3 regions of the Bradyrhizobium sp. BRP19 genome follow, and region 2 is predicted to be linked to each of the others. Evidence: predicted binding sites of a transcription regulator. Region 2 holds the regulator's gene; each other region holds the start of a gene.

Evidence for each region. Region 2 encodes LexA, which represses DNA repair genes until DNA is damaged. Its sites were predicted from a motif close to TGTTCNNNNTGTGTTCNG; they were not measured.
Region 1: I6F36_RS16780 (putative DNA modification/repair radical SAM protein) is a predicted target of LexA. The motif match lies at 3,568-3,585, and genes of this name have one in related genera.
Region 3: I6F36_RS00490 (single-stranded DNA-binding protein) is a predicted target of LexA. The motif match lies at 3,344-3,361, and genes of this name have one in related genera.

The regions. Positions count from the first base shown of each region.
Region 1 is NZ_JADYVZ010000004.1:489,538-497,088, forward strand. Features, by position in the region: gene I6F36_RS16770 (M20 aminoacylase family protein) at 1-705, shown strand, start outside; gene I6F36_RS16775 (UdgX family uracil-DNA binding protein) at 810-2,252, opposite strand; gene I6F36_RS16780 (putative DNA modification/repair radical SAM protein) at 2,252-3,487, opposite strand; gene I6F36_RS16785 (ImuA family protein) at 3,650-4,438, shown strand; gene I6F36_RS16790 (DNA polymerase Y family protein) at 4,335-5,930, shown strand; gene I6F36_RS16795 (error-prone DNA polymerase) at 5,927-7,551, shown strand, end outside.
Region 2 is NZ_JADYVZ010000001.1:209,082-216,632, reverse strand. Features, by position in the region: gene I6F36_RS01045 (ComEC/Rec2 family competence protein) at 1-243, shown strand, start outside; gene I6F36_RS01040 (GAF domain-containing protein) at 250-1,191, opposite strand; gene I6F36_RS01035 (hypothetical protein) at 1,409-1,843, opposite strand; gene lexA (transcriptional repressor LexA) at 2,229-2,930, opposite strand; gene glp (gephyrin-like molybdotransferase Glp) at 3,107-4,315, opposite strand; gene I6F36_RS01020 (hypothetical protein) at 4,535-4,738, opposite strand; gene I6F36_RS01015 (HAD family phosphatase) at 4,897-5,520, opposite strand; gene I6F36_RS01010 (alpha-hydroxy acid oxidase) at 5,549-6,682, opposite strand; gene I6F36_RS01005 (S41 family peptidase) at 6,987-7,551, shown strand, end outside.
Region 3 is NZ_JADYVZ010000001.1:97,395-104,945, forward strand. Features, by position in the region: gene gyrA (DNA gyrase subunit A) at 1-2,335, opposite strand, end outside; gene I6F36_RS00490 (single-stranded DNA-binding protein) at 2,695-3,189, opposite strand; gene I6F36_RS00495 (outer membrane protein) at 3,638-4,420, shown strand; gene I6F36_RS00500 (outer membrane protein) at 4,660-5,358, shown strand; gene I6F36_RS00505 (outer membrane protein) at 5,583-6,338, shown strand; gene uvrA (excinuclease ABC subunit UvrA) at 6,616-7,551, shown strand, end outside.

The DNA of each region.
Region 1 (7,551 bases), on a different contig from region 2:
CGGTTCGGCATCGAGCAGGTCTACGGCATGCACAACGGCCCGGGCATCCCGGTCGGCTCGTTCGCGATCAGGCCGGGCCCGATCATGGCGGCGACCGACGAAGTCGACATCATGATCGAGGGTGTCGGCGGCCACGCCGCGCGTCCGCACAAATGCGTCGATTCCGTGCTGGTCGGCGCGCAGGTGATCACGGCCCTGCAGTCGATCGTCTCGCGCAGCGTCGATCCCCTGGAATCGGCGGTCGTATCGATTTGCGAATTCCACGCCGGCAACGCCCGCAATGTCATTCCGCAGACTGCGACCCTGAGAGGCACCATCCGCACGCTGTCGCCGGAGGTGCGCAAGCTGGTCGAGAAGCGCGTGCATGAGGTCGTGGCGGGCATGGCGCAGATCACGGGCGCCAAGATCGACCTGCACTACAAGCGCAATTACCCGGTCGTGAACAATCATGCGGCGGAGACCGAAGTGGCACGGCGCGTCGCCACGCAAGTCGCGGGCGAGGCCCATGTCCACGAGATGGCGCCGCTGATGGGCGGCGAGGATTTCGCCTACATGCTGGAAGCGCGGCCCGGGGCCTTCATCTTCTGCGGCAACGGCGACAGCGCCGGCCTGCATCACCCCGCCTACAATTTCAACGACGAGGCGATCGTCTACGGCACGTCCTATTGGGTGAAGCTGGTCGAGGAGCAGCTCGCGGCGTCGTAGGACCGGGTCCGAAGCACAGGTGAAAGGGCCCGTGCATTCCGCGGGCCCTTGTCTATTTGAGAAATCGGATCGTCAACAACGGCGTGAGGCCATTCCCGCTGTATTCACGCAGCCCGTGCGGCCTTCTTCTGCAGGCCGGCGGCGATCTTCAGATCTTCGACGAAGCGCCGATATTCCAGAACCTTGGCTTCGGGATCAGGTAGTCGCAGCAGATAGGACGGGTGCACCGTCACCAGCGCCTTGCGCCCGTCGGGAAGCTCGATCAACCGGCCGCGGTTCTTGCCGATGGGGGTGATCTTGCCGAACACGCTCTGCGCGGCAGTGGCGCCCATTGCCACGATGAGATCGGGCTGGATTGTCGAAACTTCCCGCTCATACCATTGCCGGCACGCCCGGATCTCAGGTGTGTTCGGCTTCTGGTGCAGGCGGATCTTTCCGCGCGGCACGAATTTGAAGTGCTTCACCGCGTTGGTGACATAGACCTTCTTGCGGTCGACGCCGGCCTCCTCCAGTGCGCGATCGAGCATTTGCCCGGCCGGGCCGACGAAGGGATGGCCGGCGAGGTCTTCCTTGTCGCCGGGCTGCTCGCCGACCAGCATGATGTTGGCATTCTTCGGCCCTTCGCCGAACACGGTCTGTGTCGCGTCCTTGTAGAGATGGCAGGCGCGGCAATGCGCGGCCTCCTCGCGGAGCGTTTCGAGATCGTCGGCAGCTGACTTGCGTTTCATCGGAGCCTCCGGCCGCTTCTGAGGCTTGTGCGGATCGGTTGCGGCATTGGCGATCATGGCGCCGGTCATGCGCTCGGCGTCCTCGATCAAGGGCTTAATGATCGAAGCCTCGGGCAGGTTCCTCCAATATTTCTTCGGCATCTCGGCCTGCATCGCCTTCACCTTGAGCCGGGCCGGATTGAAGATGCTGGCATAGTAGCGCCGCCAGGTTTCCTCCAGCCGGTCTTCGCCCGGCGCCTCGCTCTTGCTGACGCCCGGCGTGAACGAGAGCGCATGGCCGTCCCAATGCGCGCAGAGGTCCGGCGTCAGGATCGACCAGGGCATGTCGGCAAAGCGCTTGGCGAAGAACGGCGCGGCGAGCTCGACGACGTGATGCTCCGGCTCGAACCAGGCGACGTAGTGCGCCTGGCGTTCCCGGCCGATCTCGCGGAAGCGCACGAAGGCATGCATCTTGTGCTCGTCGCGATAGACCGCTTTCGCCATGGCCGAGACAAGCGCGACATCGGGGTCGGTCGCGACCTCGATGAGATCGTGATTGTCCTTCAGCCGGAACAGCAAGCGATAGAGGATCGCAAAGCGCTCGCCGTCGCGATGCAGGATCGCCGCCTTGGCAAGCTCGACGAATTTTGCCGAGACGGTGAACGTGCCGTCGTTCACCTCGAGGATCGGAGACGGCGAGGACGGTGCGAACAGCTCGGCTTCGTGGCCCTGCACGGTCCAGGTGACCGCGCCGGGCGGCACGTGATGGAGCACGAGGCTGCGCGCGGCTTTGCGCCAGCCGTCGAAATCGGTTTCGGTGTCGAGCATGATGTACTGCATCAGAAGCCAAATCCCAGTTGCGTTGCTTTCGGCTTGAACCGTTCGATCAACCCGGCGGCATCGAGACGATGCGGTGAGGGGCGGTGATCGCTGAGGACGATGAACGGCAGCGCCTTGTCGCGGGGCACATGCAGCCGCGCGAGATCGGCGAGGCGGATCGTGGTGGTGCGCCGCGTTGCGAGGATGCGTTCGACCGTCCTGGTGCCGAAGCCCGGAACGCGCAGCAGCTCCTCGCGGCTGGCGCGGTTGACGTCGAGCGGGAAGCGGTCGCGGTGGCGCAGCGCCCAAGCCAGCTTGGGATCGATGTCGAGCGGCAGCATCGCGCTGTCGTCGACGATTTCGCCAACGTCGAAGCCGTAGAACCGCATCAGCCAGTCGGCCTGGTAGAGCCGGTGCTCGCGCAGCAGCGGCGGCGCGCGCAGGGGCAGCGCGCGGCTGGCATCGGGGATCGGGCTGAAGGCGGAGTAATAGACGCGCCGCAGCCGGTAGGCGCCGTAGAGGTTGGCGCTGGTGTGGAGAATGGTGTGATCGGAGGCGCTATCTGCGCCGACGATCATCTGCGTACTTTGTCCGGCGGGCGCGAAGCGCTGCGGTTTGGCCTTCGTCTTGGCGCTGCGGCTCTCCTCGGCCTCGTCCAGCTTCAGCCGCAGCCAGCCCATGGTGCGGCGGATCGCGCGCACGTCCTTCTCCGGCGCGAATTGCTGCAGGCTCGTCTCCTCAGGCATCTCGATGTTGATCGAAAGGCGGTCGGCATATTTGCCGGCCTCGGCGATCAGCGCGTCGTCGGCCTCGGGAATGGTCTTCAGATGGATGTAGCCGCGGAAATGATGCTCCTCGCGCAGTTTTCGCGCGACGCTCACCACTTGCTCCATCGTGTAATCAGGGCTGCGGATGATGCCGGAGGAGAGAAACAGGCCCTCGATGTAATTGCGCCGGTAGAAGTCGAGCGTGAGCCTGACCAATTCGTCGATGGTGAAGCGGGCGCGTGGGACATTCGAGGAGGCGCGGTTGACGCAATAAAGGCAATCGTAATTGCAGGCGTTGGTCAGCAGCACCTTGAGCAGGGAGATGCAGCGTCCGTCCGGCGCGTAGGAATGGCAGATGCCCATGCCCGGCGCGGTCGAGCCCATGCCCTTGCCGTCGCTGGAATCCCGCTTCTCGGTACCGCTGGAGGCGCAGGATGCGTCGTATTTGGCGGCATCCGCCAGAATCTCCAGCTTGCGTTGTACGTCCATGTTTGAATCTCTTTGATTCCGCTCATGAATCTTTGGATGCGCCAATTCGATTGACTCTGCCGGCGCCGTTAGCTTTATATTAGAACATATCATGAACAAATGAGCCAGCCGCTGGTTCTCTTTTTGAGAGCCATCGGCAATCACCTCTGAGGAGCGGCGAGCATGAGCGGCGCACGTATGAGCGCGCTTGCGATCCTGCGCGGCCAGATCGAGCGCATCGAGACGGCGGAGGTCGTGCATCCGCGCGATCGCATCGCGCTCGGCCATGGCGCGGCCGACGCCGCGCTGAAGGGCGGGCTCGCGCGCGCGGCGATCCACGAGGTGTTTTGCGAGGGGCGACAGGGCGCGGCCGCGACGGGGTTTGTCATGGGCCTTGCGGGACGCGTGAGCGCGCGCCGGCCGCTATTGTGGGTGCGGCAAGATTTTTCGGAGCTCGAAACCGGCGCGCTGTCGATGAGCGGGCTATCCGAGCTCGGTCTCGATCCGCGCCGTGTGGTGATGGTGCGCGCCGCCGATGTCGAGAGCGCGCTGCGCACCTCGGCCGACGCGCTCGCCTGCGATGCGCTCGGCGCCGTCGTGCTCGAGCTCTGGGGCGAGACCAGGCAGTTCGATCTGGTGGCAAGCCGCAAGCTGACGCTGGCCGCGCAAGGCTCGGGCGTGACCGGCCTCTTGCTGCGGATGGCCGCGCAGCCGCTGCCCTCGACCGCGGAGACACGATGGATGCTGCGTGCGGCGCCTTCGCCGCCGGGCTCGGTGTGGAGTGCCTGGGGCGCGCCGGTGTTCGATGCCGAACTCTTGCGCAATCGTCATGGCCCCTGCGGCCGGTGGATCATGGAATGGAATTGTGATGAGTGCCAGTTCAGTGAACCGTCGACGTATCCTCAGCCTGTGGCTGCCGCGCCTGCCCATCGACAGGATCCAGCGGTTCCTTGGCAGCGCCGGGCTGGGTAAAACCAACCATGAGCCGAGCATTGTCGTCATCAAGGACAACAATGCGCTGGTGATCCATGCGCTGGACGAGGCCGCCGAGCGCCTCGGCCTGTATATCGGCCAACCGCTGGCCAATGCGCGGGCGATGTGCCCGGATTTGCGTGTGTTCGACGCCGATACCGTGGCCGATGCGAAGACGCTCAGCGATATCGCCGATTGGTGTGACCGCTTCACGCCGCTGGTGGCGCTCGATCCACCGCACGGGCTGTTCCTGGACATCACCGGTTGCGCGCATCTGTTCGGCGGCGAGGCCGCGCTGCTCAAGACGCTGGTCCGTGCGCTCGGCCGGCAAGGCTTTGCCGTCAGCGCGGCGATCGCGGGCACCTCGATCTGCGCCCGCACGCTGACGCGGCAGGTATCCGGCACCATCGTGGCCGATGGCGGCGAGGCGGAGGCGATCAGGTCGTTTCCAGTCTCCGCGCTCGGTGCGGGTGAAGCCATCACCACCGGCCTGCGCCGTGCCGGGCTGAAAACCATCGGCGACGTCGCATCGCGCAGCGCCTCCGAGATCACGGCGCGGTTCGGCGCGCGCTTCTCCACGCTGCTCGCCCATGCATTGGGGCAGGGTGATGCGCCGATCAGCCCGCGCAAACCGCTGCCCGATTACATCGTCGAGAAGCGCTTTGCCGAGCCGATCGCAACCGACACCATGATCGCGATGACGCTGTCGCGGCTCGCCGACACGTTGATCGCGTCCATGGAGAAGCAGGGCAAAGGCGCGCGGCGGCTTGAAGCGGCGTTCTTCCGCACCGACGGTGTGGTGCGTACGATTACGGTCGAGACCGGACGTCCGGTGACGCGAAGCGCCGTGGTCGACCGCTTGTTCCGCGAGCGGCTCGATGCACTCGCTGATCCCCTCGATCCCGGCTTCGGCTTCGACATGGTGCGGTTGTCGGCGAGCCGCACCGAAATCGTGGTGCAGGAGCAGCGCGATCTCGATGCCCATGTCCACGACAATGACGAGCTCGCGGCGCTGATCGACCGCATCGCCGCGCGGATCGGCGGCAGGCGTGTCGTCGTGCACCTGCCGCAGGATACCCACATCCCCGAAAGCGCGGTGCGGGCCGCATCGGCGCAGCATCATCTCGCTGCTGCCATGCAGGCTGAATGGCCGGCGCGCGTCGCGAGCGAGCCGCCGCTGCGTCCCTTGCGGCTGTTCGACAAGCCGGAGCCGATCAAGGTGCCGTTCGCGACCGTGCCAGACGGTCCGCCGCATCAATTCACCTGGCGGCGCGCGCTGCATGCGGTGGTGCGGGTCGAGGGGCCCGAGCGCATCGCGATGGAATGGTGGCGGCAGGACGGCAAGCAGCTGACGCGGGATTATTTCCGCATCGAGGATGCCGAAGGCCTGCGCTTCTGGATCTTTCGCGACGGTCTCTATGAAGGCGAGGTGTTCGACGGTGACGGCAAGCCGGCGTCTCCCGGCTGGTATGTGCACGGTCTCTTCGCATGAATACCCTTAGCTATGCCGAGATCGGCATCACCACCAATTTCTCCTTCCTGCGCGGCGGCTCGGATCCGCGCGCCTATGTGCATCAGGCGAGCAAGCTCGGGATTCCCGCGATCGGCATTGCCGACCACAACACGCTTGCCGGCGTGGTGCGCGCCTACCAGGAGCTTGACAATGACGAGGTGCTGCACAAGCCGAAACTGTTGATCGGCGCTCGCATCGTCTTCATTGACGGCACGCCCGACATCCTGGTCTATCCACGCGATCGCGCGGCCTATGGCCGGCTGTGCCAGCTCCTGACAAGGGGCAAGCGTGGCGATGACATCACGCGGATCGAAAAGGGCGAGTGTCATCTCAGGCTTGACGATCTCCTGGAATTCTCGGAAGGCCAGCTCCTGGTGTTGACGCTGCCGCATCGTTTCGAGCTGGCGCGGGCGCTGGATGTCCTCGCAAAGCTGAAGGCGAGCCGTGCCGAGGGCGTGTGGCTGGCGGCGAGCCTGCTCTATCGCGGCGACGACAAGCGTCGCCTCTTGCGGCTCGATGATCTCGCCGCAAAGGCCAAGGTGCCGCTGCTCGCGACCAATGAGGTGCTGTATCACGATCCCGGCCGCCGTCCGCTTCAGGACGTGCTGACCTGCATCCGGGAAAAGACCACGATCGAGGCGATTGGGCGGAAGTTAGAGGCCAATGCCGAGCGCTTCCTGAAGACGCCGCGTGAAATGGCGCGGCTGTTCCGCGATTTTCCCGAGGCGATTGCGCAGACCATGCGCTTTGCGGACGCAATCGAGTTCTCGCTCGATCAGCTGAAGTATCAATATCCCGACGAGCCGGTACCGCCGGGCAAGACCGCGCAGGGGCATCTGGAGGACCTGACCTGGGCGGGCGTCGACAAATATTTCGGCGGCAAGATCGACGACAAGCTGCGCGCGACCCTGAAGAAGGAGCTCGCGCTGATCGCCGAGCTGAAATACGCGCATTACTTTCTCACCGTGCACGATATCGTCCACTACGCGCGCAGCCAGAACATTTTGTGCCAGGGCCGCGGCTCGGCGGCGAACTCGGCCGTGTGCTACGTGCTCGGCATCACCTCGGTCGACCCGACCAAGGTGGACCTGTTGTTCGAGCGCTTCATCTCCAAGGAGCGGCTGGAGCCGCCCGACATCGACGTCGATTTCGAGCATTCGCGCCGCGAGGAGGTGATGCAATATGTCTATCGCCGCTACGGCCGCCACCGCGCCGCGATCATCGCCACCGTCATTCATTATCGCCCGCGCAGCGCCATCCGCGACGTCGGCAAGGCGCTCGGCCTGACCGAGGACGTCACCGCCGCGCTCGCCGACACCGTTTGGGGCAGCTGGGGCAAGGGCCTCAACGACATGCAGGTCCGGCAGGCCGGGCTCGATCCGAACAATCCCATGATCAACCTCGCGGTCGAGCTTGCGACCGAGTTGATTGAATTCCCGCGCCATCTGTCCCAGCATGTCGGCGGCTATGTACTGACCCAGGACCGGCTCGACACCTATGTGCCGATCGGCAATGCCGCGATGGACGACCGCACCTTCATCGAATGGGACAAAGATGACGTCGATGCACTGAGCATGATGAAGGTCGACGTGCTGGCGCT
Region 2 (7,551 bases):
CCACCCGATTGCGCGGCGATGGTGGTCGATCGGGCGCGTCTTGCCAGTCAGGGCGCACTGGCTCTGACGAGACGCGGCGAGGGCTTTTCGGTGCAGGCGGTGAGGACGAGGGGAGCAAGCCGTCCCTGGCTGCCGGCCGGCGCCGGCGAGGGAGATTTCGACGGCAGCCTCGTGCCGAAGGCGGCCGTGCCCCGCAATCGGGACGCAACGCCATCGGAGGCCGACTTGCAGGCCGACGATTGACGCGGATCACAAATACCAGGCCAGCACGGCGTCAAGCCTTCCGTTGCCGATGACCGGCAGGGCCACCATTCGGCTCAGCCCGGCTGCGCGGGCTTCGGAGCCGGCGATCGAGCCGTCACAGGTGAGATCGTCGTTGAGCGCGGGCATGCCGGCGGCCCAGGCGCCGCCGATGCTGCCTTCGCCCCTGGCGATGGACTGCGCCGCATAGCGTGCGGCGAGGTCGGTCTGCGCGCTGCAATCGCCGGCGCGAAAGACCAGCGCCGAACGGTCCTCGTTCGGGACCCAGATCTCGAAGCGTCGTGCAATCGGCGTTGCCTGCGCGGAGAGGAATGTCAGAACCCAGGTCTGTTTGGTACCGGTTCGGTAGGGCACGCCGACGCCGAGATTGATCCCGACCTTGGCGGCGTCCTCCCAGCGCAGGAAACTCTTGGCGTCGTGCAAGTCCTTGATGATCAGCGGCAGGCCCGCCTTCCAGGTGCGTCCGGGCAGGCCGAAGCCGCGCGGAAATCTGGTGTGGCGGGAGTTGAATTCGAACATGTCCGCGGTGCCGTAATAGCCATCGACGAGCCCCATCTCATGCGAGAGATCAGGATCGTTGTGCCAGAGTTCGATCGCGCCGACGTGCGCCTCGTCGTCGCCACAGAACAGCACCAGCACGGCTTGCAGGAATTCGCCCGCGAACACCGGCACCGCCACGCCGCAGGTGAGGCCGGCCGCAGCGGCCTGATCGGTCCGCTTGAAATAGGAGTTGGCGAATTTCGTGAGGATGACGGGGTGGCCACAGGCCCAGGCCTTGCCGGGAAGTCCCTCGTCATATCCGAAGTGCAGCTCTTCGCTGACGGCTTTGAACGCGGACAGCCCATCGTCGTAGAGGCCGCCGCCGAATTCCAGCCGCATGCGCGTCCGGTCGGGTACCCAAAGTTCAACGACGCGAATGAAGGTCTTCATCGAGCGTGTCCGCCGCCTCAAACCACGACAGCATCGGTCATTTGGCTGCGGAGCGGACGTTCAAAATGCGGGCAGCACGGCCCAAACTTCGTGCGACGACGAGGCGCGGCGGTGGGCTCGCCGATCGAATGTCCTGAAACACAAACTTACCGGGCTCGCCGGCCTCGGCCGGCGACGGCAATTTCAATCCCGGGCTCGGCCTGTTGGCCGAAGGGCGTCAGCCGATCGGCAGGCGCGTGATCGTGGGCCGCGTGTCGGCGACGATCTGCGGCTTGTGCTCGCGCTCGGGGGCTGGCTGCGTCACCGGCAATTGCAGCACGGTCGCGCGCTGGCCTTCGACGAGCTGCGTCACCAGCACGTATTTGCCGTCGGGGAATTCGATCGCGTCATGATGGCGATCGGGAATGTGCGGGTCGATCTTGCCGAACTTGCCGACGCGAGAGTTCACGGTGCGCGTCCAGATCCAGCGGTTGTCGTAGCGGACGTTGTCGGCGAAAGCGAGCTCCGTCCCCGGCAGCAGACAGACCGCGACGGAGGGATCGGCTTCGGAAGCGAAACCGCGCGTCGAGGTGCCGCGGAAGGTTGTCGTGACGATCGTCTCGCCGACTTCGGCGGGGCGCGTCGCGACGGCATGCAGGCTGTAGTCACACATCGGGTGCTCCTCATGCTGGGATAGCGACCCGCGTCTCTTTCGAGGCGCAGGCCTCTATCAGAGTGGAAGCATACAACGCTCTGCTCGGTTATGGGCAAATCTGCGGCTCGCGTCCGCAGCGCGCGATCACATTATCTTTCCCGGATTCGATAGGAACAAACCTCGCGTCCTTGCATTCGGCCGGAGCTATCAGCACTGCCGGCACAACTCTACCGGCGAAGCAGAAATGGCTGCGCGCCTGCGCGGGGGAATGTCGCGCGGGAAGATGGACCGGACAGCCGGCGCAGAACCAGAGAAACCGTCCAGCCGGAGCGGACAAGTATCCGCTCCGATCCTGGATCGCCGATGCCGATCGAAACGCGCGCGGCGCTTGATGTTTCCCGTATCAGTACTTCCGGTAAAGCCCGATCAGCTTGCCCTGGATCTTCACGCGGTTCGGCGGAAGAATGCGGACCTCGTAGGCGGCATTGGCGGGCTCGAGCGCGATCGAGGCGCCGCGGCGGCGGAAGCGCTTGAGCGTGGCCTCCTCGTCGTCGATCAATGCCACCACGATGTCACCGGTATTTGCGGTCTCGTTGCGCTGGATCAGCGCCATGTCGCCATCGAGGATGCCGGCCTCGACCATCGAATCGCCGCGCACTTCGAGCGCGTAGTGCTCGCCCGAGCCGAGCATGTCCGGCGGCACGCTGATGGTATGGCTGCGGGTCTGCAGCGCCTCGATCGGCGTGCCGGCGGCGATGCGGCCCATCACGGGCACCGCGACGGGGCGTTCGCCCTCGTCGGCGGGCGGGCTGGAGCTCGCGCGCACCTTGCCGAGATTGCCCTCGATCACGCTCGGGGTGAAGCCGCGGCGATTGCCGGCGGCGGCCTGGAGCTCGGGCAGCTTGATCACCTCGATGGCACGGGCGCGGTTGGGCAGGCGGCGAATGAAGCCGCGCTCCTCGAGCGCAGTGATCAGGCGATGGATGCCTGACTTCGAGCGCAGGTCGAGCGCATCCTTCATCTCGTCGAAGGACGGCGGCACGCCGCTTTCCTTCAGACGTTCGCTGATGAACCGCAGAAGCTCGTATTGTTTGCGCGTCAACATCTCGACCAAAGTCCCCCGGTTGATGTCGTTCGATTCCGACACGATGAAGCCGGCACTAAGCCGCTACATCCTCGAAACAAATCATGAACGGACACTATATGTTCGATATGTGTTCCGCAACTGCTTAATTTATGGTGAACGCGGCCAAGCTCGCGGAATGCGTGTGGCTGGGCGGCTCAGACGGGCAGCCGGAGCACCTCGCAAGGCGTGCCGGCCTCGGCCTTCGGCGCGAACGGTGCGCGCACCAGAAGTACCTGTGCCGCAGCGAGATTCGCAAGAAGGGAGGAGTCCTGATGGCTGACCGGAAGGGCGACGCGCGTGCCGTCGTCGCGCTCCTCCAGCCGCGCACGCAGATAGTCCTCGCGCTGGTCGTTGGCGGCGAGATCGCGGCCCAGCACGGCGCGCTCGCGCCGATGATGAATCGCTGAACGGCCCGACAGGGCGCGAATCAAGGGGACCATGAACAGGAAGGCGCACACGTAGGACGACACGGGATTGCCGGGCAGGCCGATCACGCGCATCGCGCCTATCCGACCGTGCATCATCGGCTTGCCCGGCCGGATCGCGATCTTCCAGAACGCCATCGCGATGCCTTCGCCCTTGAGCGCCTGCTGGACCAGGTCGTGGTCGCCGACCGAGGCACCGCCGGTCGTGATCAGGATGTCGGCGCCGCTCTCGCGCGCGCGGCGGATGCCGGCGGACGTCGCCTCCAGTGTATCGGCGGCAATTCCGAGGTCGATGGTCTCGGCGCCCTCGCTGCGGGCGAGCGCATGCAGGGCATAGCCGTTGGAATAGACGATCTGGCCGCGACCAGGCGTGGTGCCCGGCATCACGAGCTCGTCGCCGGTGGCGAGAACGGCAACCCTCGGGCGGCGGATGACGGCGAGATGCGGATGATTCATTCCGGCGGCAAGGGCGAGATCGCGCTCGGTGAGGCGGATTCCCTTGCGCAGCAGCACGTCGCCTTCGCGGAAGTCGACGCCTGCAGGGCGGATGTGGCGGCCGTAAATGGCGGCTTCCTTGATCGTGACATGTTTGCCGTCGGCAGCCGTGTCCTCCTGGATCACGACGGCATCGGCGCCGTCGGGAACGACGCCGCCGGTGAAGATCCGCACGGCTTCGCCGGGGCCGACGCTTCCCGCGAACGGCCGGCCCGCTGCGACCTCACCGACGACGGTCAGGCTGGAATCGATGGCTGCGTCGGCCGAGCGCACGGCATAGCCGTCCATCGCCGACATTGCCTCCGGCGGCTGCGTGCGCCGTGCCGCGACATCGCGGGCGAGCACACGATGGTAGGCCTCGTCGAGGCAAACCATCTGTTCAGCCAGCGGCTCGACGCCGGCCAACACCGCGGCGAGCGCGTCAGAAACCGGCATCAGGGCCAAGAGCGAACTCCTGCTGAGCACATCAGTCAATGGGCGGCGAGAGTTCTAGCCGAGTGCAGGCGTGAGGCAAAGCAGCACGCGGGATGATTTATCCTGCGTGATCGCGGGGTGGAGGAGGTCGGCTCAACTCTGCCACGGCATGATGCGGAAGGCGAGACAGACCGGAACGAGGATTGCCATGGCAAGGACGAGAATGACGAGCGCCACGGCCAACATCGTTCAACGCCCCGTCGGATCGCCCGGACTGATGTCCGCGACGTCGGGCGGCTTGGGACCCTGATCCTTGTCCGGCAGCGGGTCCGCCTGGGATTTTAGGTCGGCGGCCTTGCTGATCAGCTTGGCGGAGAGGTCAGAATCCGAGGTGGTTCTGGCGAATTCGAGCAGGAGAGAGGCTTGCTTGGTGAGATAGGTCTTGCCCAGCACGTCGATCAGTCCAATGTAGAAGTCCCAACGGACTCATGAGTCCGAAGGGTGGTATTCCGTTCCCGGAACTCTGTATAAAAATGCACAAAGTGATCAGGTTCCACATTTTCAGCAGTTTTTGTTCCGGCAAGTGAGCGCGCTCCGGGCTTTCCCGCGGCTCAGATCCCCAGTGCTTTCAATGCGTTCCCGACATCACGCGGCGAGGTGACATGCACGGCGGTCAACCCGCGCGCCCGCGCTCCCTCGATGTTCTCGGCGAGGTCGTCGAAGAACACGATGCGCTCGGCCGGCACGCCGATCGCCGCCACGACATGGTCGAAGGCCTCGGCATCCGGTTTGCGCAGGCCGATGCTGGAGGACAGATACAGCTCGCGGAAATGGCCGAGCAGACCGGCATATTCCTTCGAGAAATAGTCGACGTGCGGCCGATTGGTGTTGGAGAAGGCATAGAGCGGCATCTGCTTCGCCGCTCGCGGCAGCAGCTCGGCGATATCAGGCATCTCGCCGGCGAAAATCGCGTTCCAGCCTTCCAGGAATTGCGCATCCGAGATGCCGATCCCAAGCGAGGACCGCAGCGAGGCGAAATAGTCCCCATCGCTGATCTTGCCCATCTCGTGCAACCGGTAGGCCTCGTCGCGCACATAGCGCGCGATGATGGCCTCGGGCTGGCAGCCGGCATGTCCCGCCCAGCAGGCGATCGCCTTGGAGAAGTCGATGTCGAGCACAACGCGCCCGAGGTCGAACAGCAGCGCATCCGCGCTGCCGGGAGAGAGCGATGTCATTGCGTCCTTTTCACTTCAGTATGGCGCGTCAGTAACGATAGGGCTCGTGGTCGAACAGCGGGAACGCGCTGAACACGCTGGGCGCGTTGGTGGCGGCCGCCGGATGCAGGCAGGATTTGTCGAGCTCGGCGAATGAGGTGGCGCCCAGGAGGCCGAGGCAGCGCAGCACCTCGTCTTCGAGCAACTCCAGCATCCGCGCGACGCCGGCTTCGCCGGCTGCCGCCAGCGCCCAGCATTGCAGCCGGCCGATGCCGACGAGGTCGGCGCCCGCCGCAATCGCCTTCACGATGTCGGTGCCGCGGCAAAAGCCGCCGTCGACCATGATCCTGGCGCGGCCCTTCACGGCGTCGACGATCTCCGGCAGCACGTGCATGGCGCCGCGGCCGTGGTCGAGCTGGCGTCCGCCATGGTTGGAGACGTAGATCCACTCGACGCCGTGATCGAGCGCGATCTGCGCATCCTCGGCCGTGGCGATACCCTTGAGGATCAGCGGAATTTTGAACGTGTCCTTGATCATCTTCACGGTCCGCCACTCCAGGCCCTTCTGGAAATCGCCGCCGGTGGCGCGCAGGCGGCTCTCGCGAACGTAGCGCTTGGCGATGTCACGTTCACGACGGCTGTAATGGGCGGTGTCGACGGTCAGGCAGAAGGCGGCATAGGCGTTCTTCTCGGCCCGGCTGACGACGTCGGCGACGAAGGCATCGTCGCCGCGGACATAGAGTTGATAGAGACGCAGTGCATCGGGGGCAGCCTCGGCGGTCGTCTCGAGGCCGGGCTCGGACACCGAGCTCAGCATGTGCGCCGCGCCGAACCTGCCCGCAGCGCGCGCGACGCTCGCCGCGCCATCCGGATCGAAGATCTCGAGTGCGCCGACGGGAGCCAGCACCACCGGCAGACGCAGCTTGCGGCCGAACTGCTCGACGCTGCCATCGATCCTGCGCACGTCGCGCAGCACGCGCGGGCGGAAGGCGATCTCGTCGAGCGCCATGCGGTTGCGCCGCATCGTGGTCTCGGTCTCGGCGGCGCCGATGATGTAGTCCCAGGCATTCTGGTTGAGGTTGGCGCGCGCCTTCCGGATGAACTCGTGCAGGTTCTGGAACGGCTCGTCGCTAGCGCCGAGCTCGACGTTCCGTTCCGGCCGGATGCGGGGCGCTTCATTCATTGTTGTCCTCCCGAGAATTTGAAGTCTTGTCGCCATCGCCTATCGCGTCCGGCCCTCCAAAACCATCCTAAAATCGCATAGCTGCGAAGCGTGGGCGGCCCGGACCGGTGTCGTGTTGCTTCGAAACAGTTTCGGAACGTTGCCAAAAGTTTAGGCCAAGGCGAAGGGATTTCTTCGGTGTACCCGCCAGCGCGGCATCCCGGCCTTGAAGAAACCAGAATGGTATTGTGAGAGATGGACTGGATCGCCATTTGCATGGCGTCTCCCAGCCTCAAGAGAAACGCCAAGCACAAAAGGCACCTTCATGCGGAAAACCCTGCTGTTCCCCCTGGGCACGCTCACGGGAGCGTGCCTGACCCTTCTGGTAGCCAGCCCGCAGGGCGGCGTATGGGCAGCGCGGGCGGCAGTGAGTGCGGGTGATGCTTATTCCCAGCTCAATCTGTTCGGCGCGGTGTTCGAGCGGGTCAAGGCCAGCTATGTCGAGAAGCCGGACAATGCCAAGCTGATCGAGGGGGCGATCACCGGCATGGTGACCTCGCTCGACCCGCATTCGCGCTACATGAACGCCAAGGCCTGGACCGAGATGCAGGAGACCACCTCCGGCGAGTTCGGCGGGCTCGGCATCGAGGTCACGATGGAGGATGGCCTCGTCAAGGTCGTCTCGCCGATCGACGACACGCCGGCTTCGAAGGCCGGCATCATGTCCGGCGACCTCATCGGCAAGATCGACGGCGAGGCCGTGCAGGGCATGACGCTCGAGCAGGCGGTCAACAAGATGAAGGGACCGGTCGACACCAAGACCAAGCTGACCATCATCCGCAAGGGTGCGGATGCGCCGCTCGAGGTTGCGATCACGCGCGAGATCATCC
Region 3 (7,551 bases), 110 kb from region 2:
CGGCCTCGGCATCGGCCGGCGCCTCGTCTGCGGCGGCTTCGCCCGCGACCGCGCGGCGCATCTTCAAATAGGCCGAGCGCTCGTCCGAGGTGGTGTCGACGTGGCGCAGGATCGCCAGCGAAATCACCTTGTCGCCTTCGCCGAGCGCAATGCCGCGCACGCCCATCGAGGTGCGCCCGGTGAATACGCGCACATCGGTGACGGGGAAGCGAATGCACTGGCCGCCCGCAGCGGTCAGCAGCACGTCGTCGCGCTCGGTGCAGATCTGCACGTCGACGATCGCCTCGTTGTCGTCGAGCTTCATGGCGATGATGCCGGAGCGGCGGACGTCGACGAAGTCGGACAGCTTGTTGCGCCGGACGTTGCCGCCCGTGGTCGCGAACATCACGTCGAGCTGGCCCCAGGTCGATTCATCCTCCGGCAGCGGCATGATGGTGGTGATGCGCTCGCCCTGCTCCAGCGGCAGGATGTTGATCATGGCCTTGCCGCGCGCGTTCGGCGCGGCCATCGGCAGCCGCCAGACCTTTTCCTTGTAGACCTGGCCGCGCGAGGAGAAGAACAGCACCGGAGTATGGGTCGAGGCGACAAAGAGCCGGCTGACGAAGTCCTCGTCGCGGGTCTGCATGCCGGAGCGGCCCTTGCCGCCGCGGCGCTGCGCCCGGTAGGCCGACAGCGGCACGCGCTTGACGTAGCCGGCGTGCGAGACCGTGACGACCATGTCCTCGCGCTGGATCAGGTCCTCGTCCTCGACCTCGCCCTCCTGCTCCATGATCACGGTGCGGCGGGGCGTTGCGAACTCGGCCTTCACCTCGGCAAGCTCGGTCTTGATGATGTCGAGGATGCGCCCGCGCGAGCGCAGGATGTCGAGATAATCGCTGATCTCGCCGGCGAGCTTGGACAGCTCCTCGCCGATCTCGTCGCGGCCGAGCGCGGTGAGGCGTGCCAGGCGCAGCTCCAGGATCGCCCTCGCCTGCTCCAGCGAGAGGCGGATCGTCCCGTCTTCGTTGATGCGGTGACGGGGATCGTCGATCAGCGTGATAATGTCCTCGACATCGCGCGCGGCCCAGTCGCGGGTCATCAGGGTCTCGCGGGCGGCGGCCGGCGTCGGCGAGTGCCGGATCACCTTGATGATCTCGTCGATATTGGCGACCGCGATGGCGAGGCCGACCTGCTCGTGCGCGCGCTCGCGCGCCTTGCGCAGCTTGTATTTGGTCCGGCGGGTCACGACCTGCTCGCGGAAGCCGACGAAGATCGTCAGCATGTCCTTCAGGTTCATGGTCTGCGGACGGCCGGAATCGAGCGCGACGGCGTTGACGCCGAAGCTCGTTTGCAGCGGCGTGAACTTGTAGAGCTGGTTCAGTACCACGTCGGGCACGGCATCGCGCTTGAGCTCGACGACGACGCGGTAGCCGTCGCGGTCGGACTCGTCGCGCAGGTCGGAGATGCCTTCGATCTTCTTTTCCTTGTAGAGCTCGGCGATGCGCTCGACCATCGTCGCCTTGTTCACCTGATACGGGATCTCGGTGATGACGATCGCCTCGCGTTCTTTCCGGAGCGTCTCGAAGGTGACCTTGCCGCGCATCACGATGGAGCCGCGGCCGAGATGATAGGCGCTGCGGATGCCCTGGCGTCCGAGAATGATGCCGCCGGTCGGGAAATCAGGCCCCGGGATGATGGCGTTGAGCTCGTCGATCGTCAGCGCCGGATTGTCGATCAGCGCGACGCAGGCGTCGATCACCTCGCCGAGATTGTGCGGCGGGATATTGGTGGCCATGCCGACCGCGATGCCACCGGCGCCGTTGACCAGGAGGTTCGGGAACCGGGCGGGCAGCACCACCGGCTCCCTTTCGGAGCCGTCGTAATTGTCCTGGAAGTCGACCGTATCGTCGTCGATGTCCTCGAGCAGCTTCAGCGCGATCTTGGTCAGGCGCGACTCGGTGTAGCGCATCGCCGCCGGGGGATCGCCGTCGACCGAGCCGAAATTGCCCTGCCCGTCGATCAAGGGCGCGCGCATCGAGAAGTCCTGCGCCATGCGCACCAAGGCGTCGTAGATCGCCTGGTCGCCATGCGGATGGTACTTACCCATGACCTCGCCGACGGCACCGGCGGACTTCTTGTGCTTCTTATCCGGGGTATCGCCGCGATTGTTCATCGCGAACAGGATGCGGCGATGGACCGGCTTCAACCCGTCGCGGGCATCGGGCAGCGCACGCGCCACGATCACGCTCATGGCGTAATCGAGGTAGGACTTCTTCATCTCCTCGTAGATCGAAACGGGGCGAATGTCCGAGGGGTGCGCCGGCTGGTCGCCGGGCTTGTTATCGTCGTCAGCCAAGGGGGAATCCGGTGAGGGTTTGTCTGGGAATCATATAGCGCATCCGGGGTCGGATAACCACCCTGACCGCCCTCGGAAAGTCCTTTTTCCGCTTATTCTTCCAATAACTTACGGCTTCGGAACAGCGCCCTGCACGCCCCCGGAATCGGTCCTTCATGAACGCCCGCAACGCCGGCCTGAACACGCGTCAAGGGGCCTCCGGTCAACCCGTTTTGCCCGGCTTGATACGAACCTCACCCCACACATGAAGCGCGCCCGGAAAATCCGAGCCCGTTCAGTCAATTAGGAATGTCTCCTGACGGGGAGGCGCAAGCGGCGCCGAGGTTGCCGCCGCATCTCCGTCGAGTAATCCCGCCCTCTCAGAACGGGATATCGTCGTCCATGTCGCTGTTGCGGCCGCCGCCGGCGGCAACGGGACGGCGCGGCGCGCTGCTGACGGGTCCGGAGGAGCCGAAGTCGCCGCCCGGCTCGTCGCCGAAGCTGCCACCTCCGCCGCCGCCACCGCGGCCGTCCAGCATCGTCAGCGTTGAGTTGAAGCCCTGCAGCACGACCTCGGTCGAGTATTTCTCGACGCCGCTCTGGTCGGTGTACTTGCGGGTCTGGAGCGCGCCTTCGATGTAAACCTTTGCGCCCTTCTTCAGATACTGTTCGACGATCTTGCAAAGCGGCTCAGAGAAGATCACGACGCGATGCCACTCGGTCTTCTCCTTGCGCTCGCCGGTGTTCTTGTCGCGCCAGGTCTCCGAGGTCGCGATGCTCAAATTCGCGATCGGCCGCCCGTCCTGGGTGCGGCGGATTTCGGGATCCTTGCCGAGATTTCCAACCAGAATGACCTTGTTGACGCTTCCCGCCATCGCCGCTCTCCACTCCGAATGCCACTGAATTTCAAAAGGGCGAATCCGCTGCCCGCGTTCCTCTGCGCCCGCTAGGGCGACCCTATACGCTTGCGGGCACCGATCAGCCTGCCACCCCCAAGGTTATCCCCACATATAGCATCGCGCGCACGTTTGTTCCAGATTTGTTCTTCGGCACGAGCGAGCGGAAATTTCCCGCATGTCCTCTCATGCCACAAAAAAGGACAGCCCTCGAATGGAACCTTTTTGGGTTCCCGAGTATGGCAAAAACCATTTAACATTCATCAAGTTGGAACCCATTCAATCAATCCGCAAGTGTGGCATTCCGGAGACGGACTCTGCCCTTTCCTTAGGCTACCTTTGCCTTGGAATTGATTCATATGGGTGTCGCGTCTGATCAGCCGCTTCGGGGACTTTCATGAAGCGGACGAAACTTGGGGAGACTGCAATGAATAAGATTCTTTTCGGCGTAATCAGTGCAATGGCAATGGGGCTGTCGGCTCCGGCAAGCGCGGCGGATATGGCTGCGCGTCCCTACACCAAGGCTCCGGCCCCGGCGGTCGCCGCGGTTTACGACTGGAGCGGCTTCTACATCGGCGTCAACGGCGGCGGCGGCACGAGCCGCAAGTGCTGGGACTTCGTGACCCCGGTCACGGGCGTTCTGGTGGCTGAAGGCTGTCACGATGCGACCGGCGGCACGGTCGGTGGTCAGATCGGCTACCGCTGGCAGTCGACCAATTGGGTGTTCGGCCTCGAGGGCCAGGGCAACTGGGCTGACTTCTCGGGGGACAACGTCAGCCTCCTCTTCCCTGGAAGCGCTTTGGTCACCGGTGATCGTAACCGCTCTCACATCGATGCTTTTGGCCTGATCACGGGCCAGGTCGGTTATGCCTGGAACAACGTGCTGCTCTATGTGAAGGGCGGCGCCGCCGTAGTCGGGGACAAGTACGACGTCTATGCCGCGCCTGGCACGCCTGGCGCCGGCACGCTGCTGGCGTCGGCTCGCGAGACCCGCTGGGGCGGCACCGTTGGCGCCGGCCTGGAATTCGGATTTGCTCCGAACTGGACGCTCGGCGTCGAGTACAACCACATCTTCCTCGGCGACCGTACGATCGCCTTCACGACGCCTGCGGGCGTTGCCTTCGGGAGCGATCGCATCAGTCAGGACGTCGACATGGGTCTAGTCCGCCTGAATTATCGCTTCGGCGGCCCGTTGGTCGCGAGGTACTGATATCCCTCTCATTTCGCGAGCAAATGGAAGGGCCGGCCCTGCGCCGGCCCTTCTTTTTTTCGGCACATGCCTGGACGTAAATAAGTCAGTAACCATCACCTTTTGGACTGTTGTGGCTTTTCGGAGACACAACTTGCGGCTTTGGTGGTGTAAAGACGGCGTCAGTTGGGCCGTTTGAGTCCGCTGCCCTTCCGCCACGGAAGGCAACAACAGAAACTGGGACTGGGATTAAGTTGAAAATGAAGAAGGTTTTGTTGGCTTCGGCCTGTTTGTTCGCTCTCGCGGCCCCCGCTTCGGCTGCTGATCTGGCAGCCCGCCCCTACACCAAGGCGCCTGCGCCTGTTGCCTCGGTCTACAACTGGACCGGCTTTTACCTGGGTATCGTCGGTGGCGGCGCCTGGGAAAACAGCTCCGATGATCCGCGCATGCAGGGCGGTTTCGTCGGCGGCACCGTTGGCTACAACTGGCAGACCTCCAACGTCGTGTTCGGCATCGAAGCTGATGGCGCGTGGGCTGACGTAAACGCCTCGGCGACCGGTCTTGTTGATTTTGGTGGCGCCCTCGTTCCCACGACGGTCAGTTCGCGTATCGACGCGCTCGGCACCGTGCGTGGTCGCATCGGCTGGCTCGCTTCCCCGAGCGTCCTGCTGTACGCCACGGGTGGTTACGCCTGGATCAACAACAAGATCAGCGTCAGCGCGCCCCCTGTTCTGAGCCTCTCGGAGAGCCAGTTCCATTCGGGCTGGACGGTCGGCGCGGGCGTCGAGGCGATGTTTGCTCCGAACTGGTCGGTCAAGGGCGAGTACCTCTATCGCAGCCTGGGCGGCGAGACCTACTTCTCGGGCGTCTTCCCGGTCAACACCGGCACTCTCGACCTCCACACCGTGCAGGTCGGCGTGAACTACCACTTCGGCGGCCCGGTCGTCGCCAAGTACTGAGCTTCGTCTCTGACGCATCATCGTCACGAAAGGCCGGCCTCGCGCCGGCCTTTTTGTTTGTTGCGGCCGCCCGTTCGCTCGCGCTTTTCGAAGGGGTGTGGCCGCTGGGTGACACAACCTTTGGCTTCAATGGTGTAAAAGCAATGACGTTGCTTGAGTCATAAGGTCCGCTGCTCTTCCGCTCTCCGGAAGACCGGAATGAGAAATGGAAGTGGGGAATGGATATGAAGAAGCTTTTGCTGGCTTCGGCCAGCTTGTTCGCACTCAGCGCGTTGGCACCGGCCTCGGCGGCCGATTTGGCAGCCCGCCCCTACACCAAGGCTCCGGTGGCACCGATCGCGGTGTACAACTGGAGCGGTTTCTACCTCGGCGCCAACGCCGGCGGTGGCTGGAGCCGCAACTGTTGGGATCTCACCAGTGTCGGCCCCTTCGTGGTCGCTCCGGCGGTGGCCGAAGGTTGTCACAATGCGACCGGCGCACTCGTCGGCGGCCAGATCGGTTATCGCTGGCAGTCCGCCAACTGGGTATTCGGTCTCGAAGCCCAGGGGGACTGGGCTGACCTGAAGGGTTCGAACATCAGCTCGCCTGCCGCGCTCGCGCCGCTGGTGAACGAGACCAGGATCGACGCCATTGGCCTCTTCACTGGCCAGGTCGGTTATGCCTGGAACAACGTGCTTTGGTACGTGAAGGGCGGCGCTGCCGTCACTCACAACAAGTACACTGGCAGTTTTGGCGGCGTTACGCTCGACACCGCGAACGAAACGCGCTGGGGCGGTACCGTCGGCACCGGCATAGAATTCGGCTTCGCCCCGAACTGGTCGGTCGCTGTCGAATACAACCACCTGTTCATGGGCAGGCACAACGAGACCTTCACCTTCCTCGGCGTGACCACTCGCACCGACAGCATCAAGCAGGACGTGGACATGGCTACCGTTCGACTCAACTACACCTTCGGTGGCCCGGTGGTCGCGAAGTACTGAACTTCCCTGCCGAGGTCACATCGTCACGAAAGGCCGGCCTCGCGCCGGCCTTTTTGTTTTGGCTGGGTGCTCCGCGAGCGGTTCCGCGCGTTCCTGCTGCCAGATCCCGCCAGCACGCCAACAATCCGTTGACGATTCGCAAGTCCCACTGGAAATCCGCCGCCGTTCTTCCTACGTTCGCTGCCATACCCATCGGCGCCGATCCCGGTTCCGGGCGCAGCGCGCCTTTTTTGTTGGCGCGATCGCGCACCTTTGGGCTTCCTTGAGGGCAACTCGGATGGATGAAGTGATCAAGGCGAAGCGCCAACAACAGAACGCGGGCTCCAGCCTGCGCGCAATTACGATCCGCGGCGCGCGCGAGCACAACCTCAAGAATATCGACGTCGAGATTCCCCGCGACAAGCTGGTGGTGTTCACCGGGCTATCCGGCTCCGGCAAATCCTCGCTCGCCTTCGACACCATCTATGCCGAGGGCCAGCGCCGCTACGTCGAATCGCTGTCGGCCTATGCCCGCCAGTTCCTGGAGATGATGCAGAAGCCCGACGTCGACCAGATCGACGGCCTGTCGCCGGCGATCTCGATCGAGCAGAAGACGACGTCGAAGAACCCGCGCTCGACCGTCGGCACCGTCACCGAGATCTACGACTACATGCGCCTGCTCTGGGCCCGCGTCGGCGTGCCCTATTCGCCGGCCACGGGCCTGCCGATCGAGAGCCAGACCGTCTCGCAGATGGTCGACCGCGTGCTGGCGCTGCCCGAGGGCACCCGCCTCTATCTGCTCGCCCCCGTCGTGCGAGGCCGCAAGGGCGAGTACAGGAAGGAGCTCGCCGAATGGCTCAAGAAGGGCTTTCAGCGCGTCAAGATCGACGGCACCTTCCATGAGCTGGCGGAAGCCCCTAGCCTCGACAAGAAATTCCCGCACGACATCGACGTGGTGGTCGATCGCATCGTGGTGCGTGCCGATATCGGCCAGCGCCTCGCCGAGAGCTTTGAGACCGCGCTGAAGCTCGCCGAAGGCCTTGCCGTCGTCGAGTTCGCCGATGCGCCCGCGGCGGCTGCGCCTGCGGAGGAAAAGAAGAAGACCGCGAAAATCCACGACAAGAGCGGGCCCGAGCGCATCCTGTTCTCGGAAAAGTTCGCCTGCCCGGTCTCCGGCTTCACCATCCCCGAGATCGAGCCGCGCCTGTTCTCCTTCAACAATCCCTACGGCGCC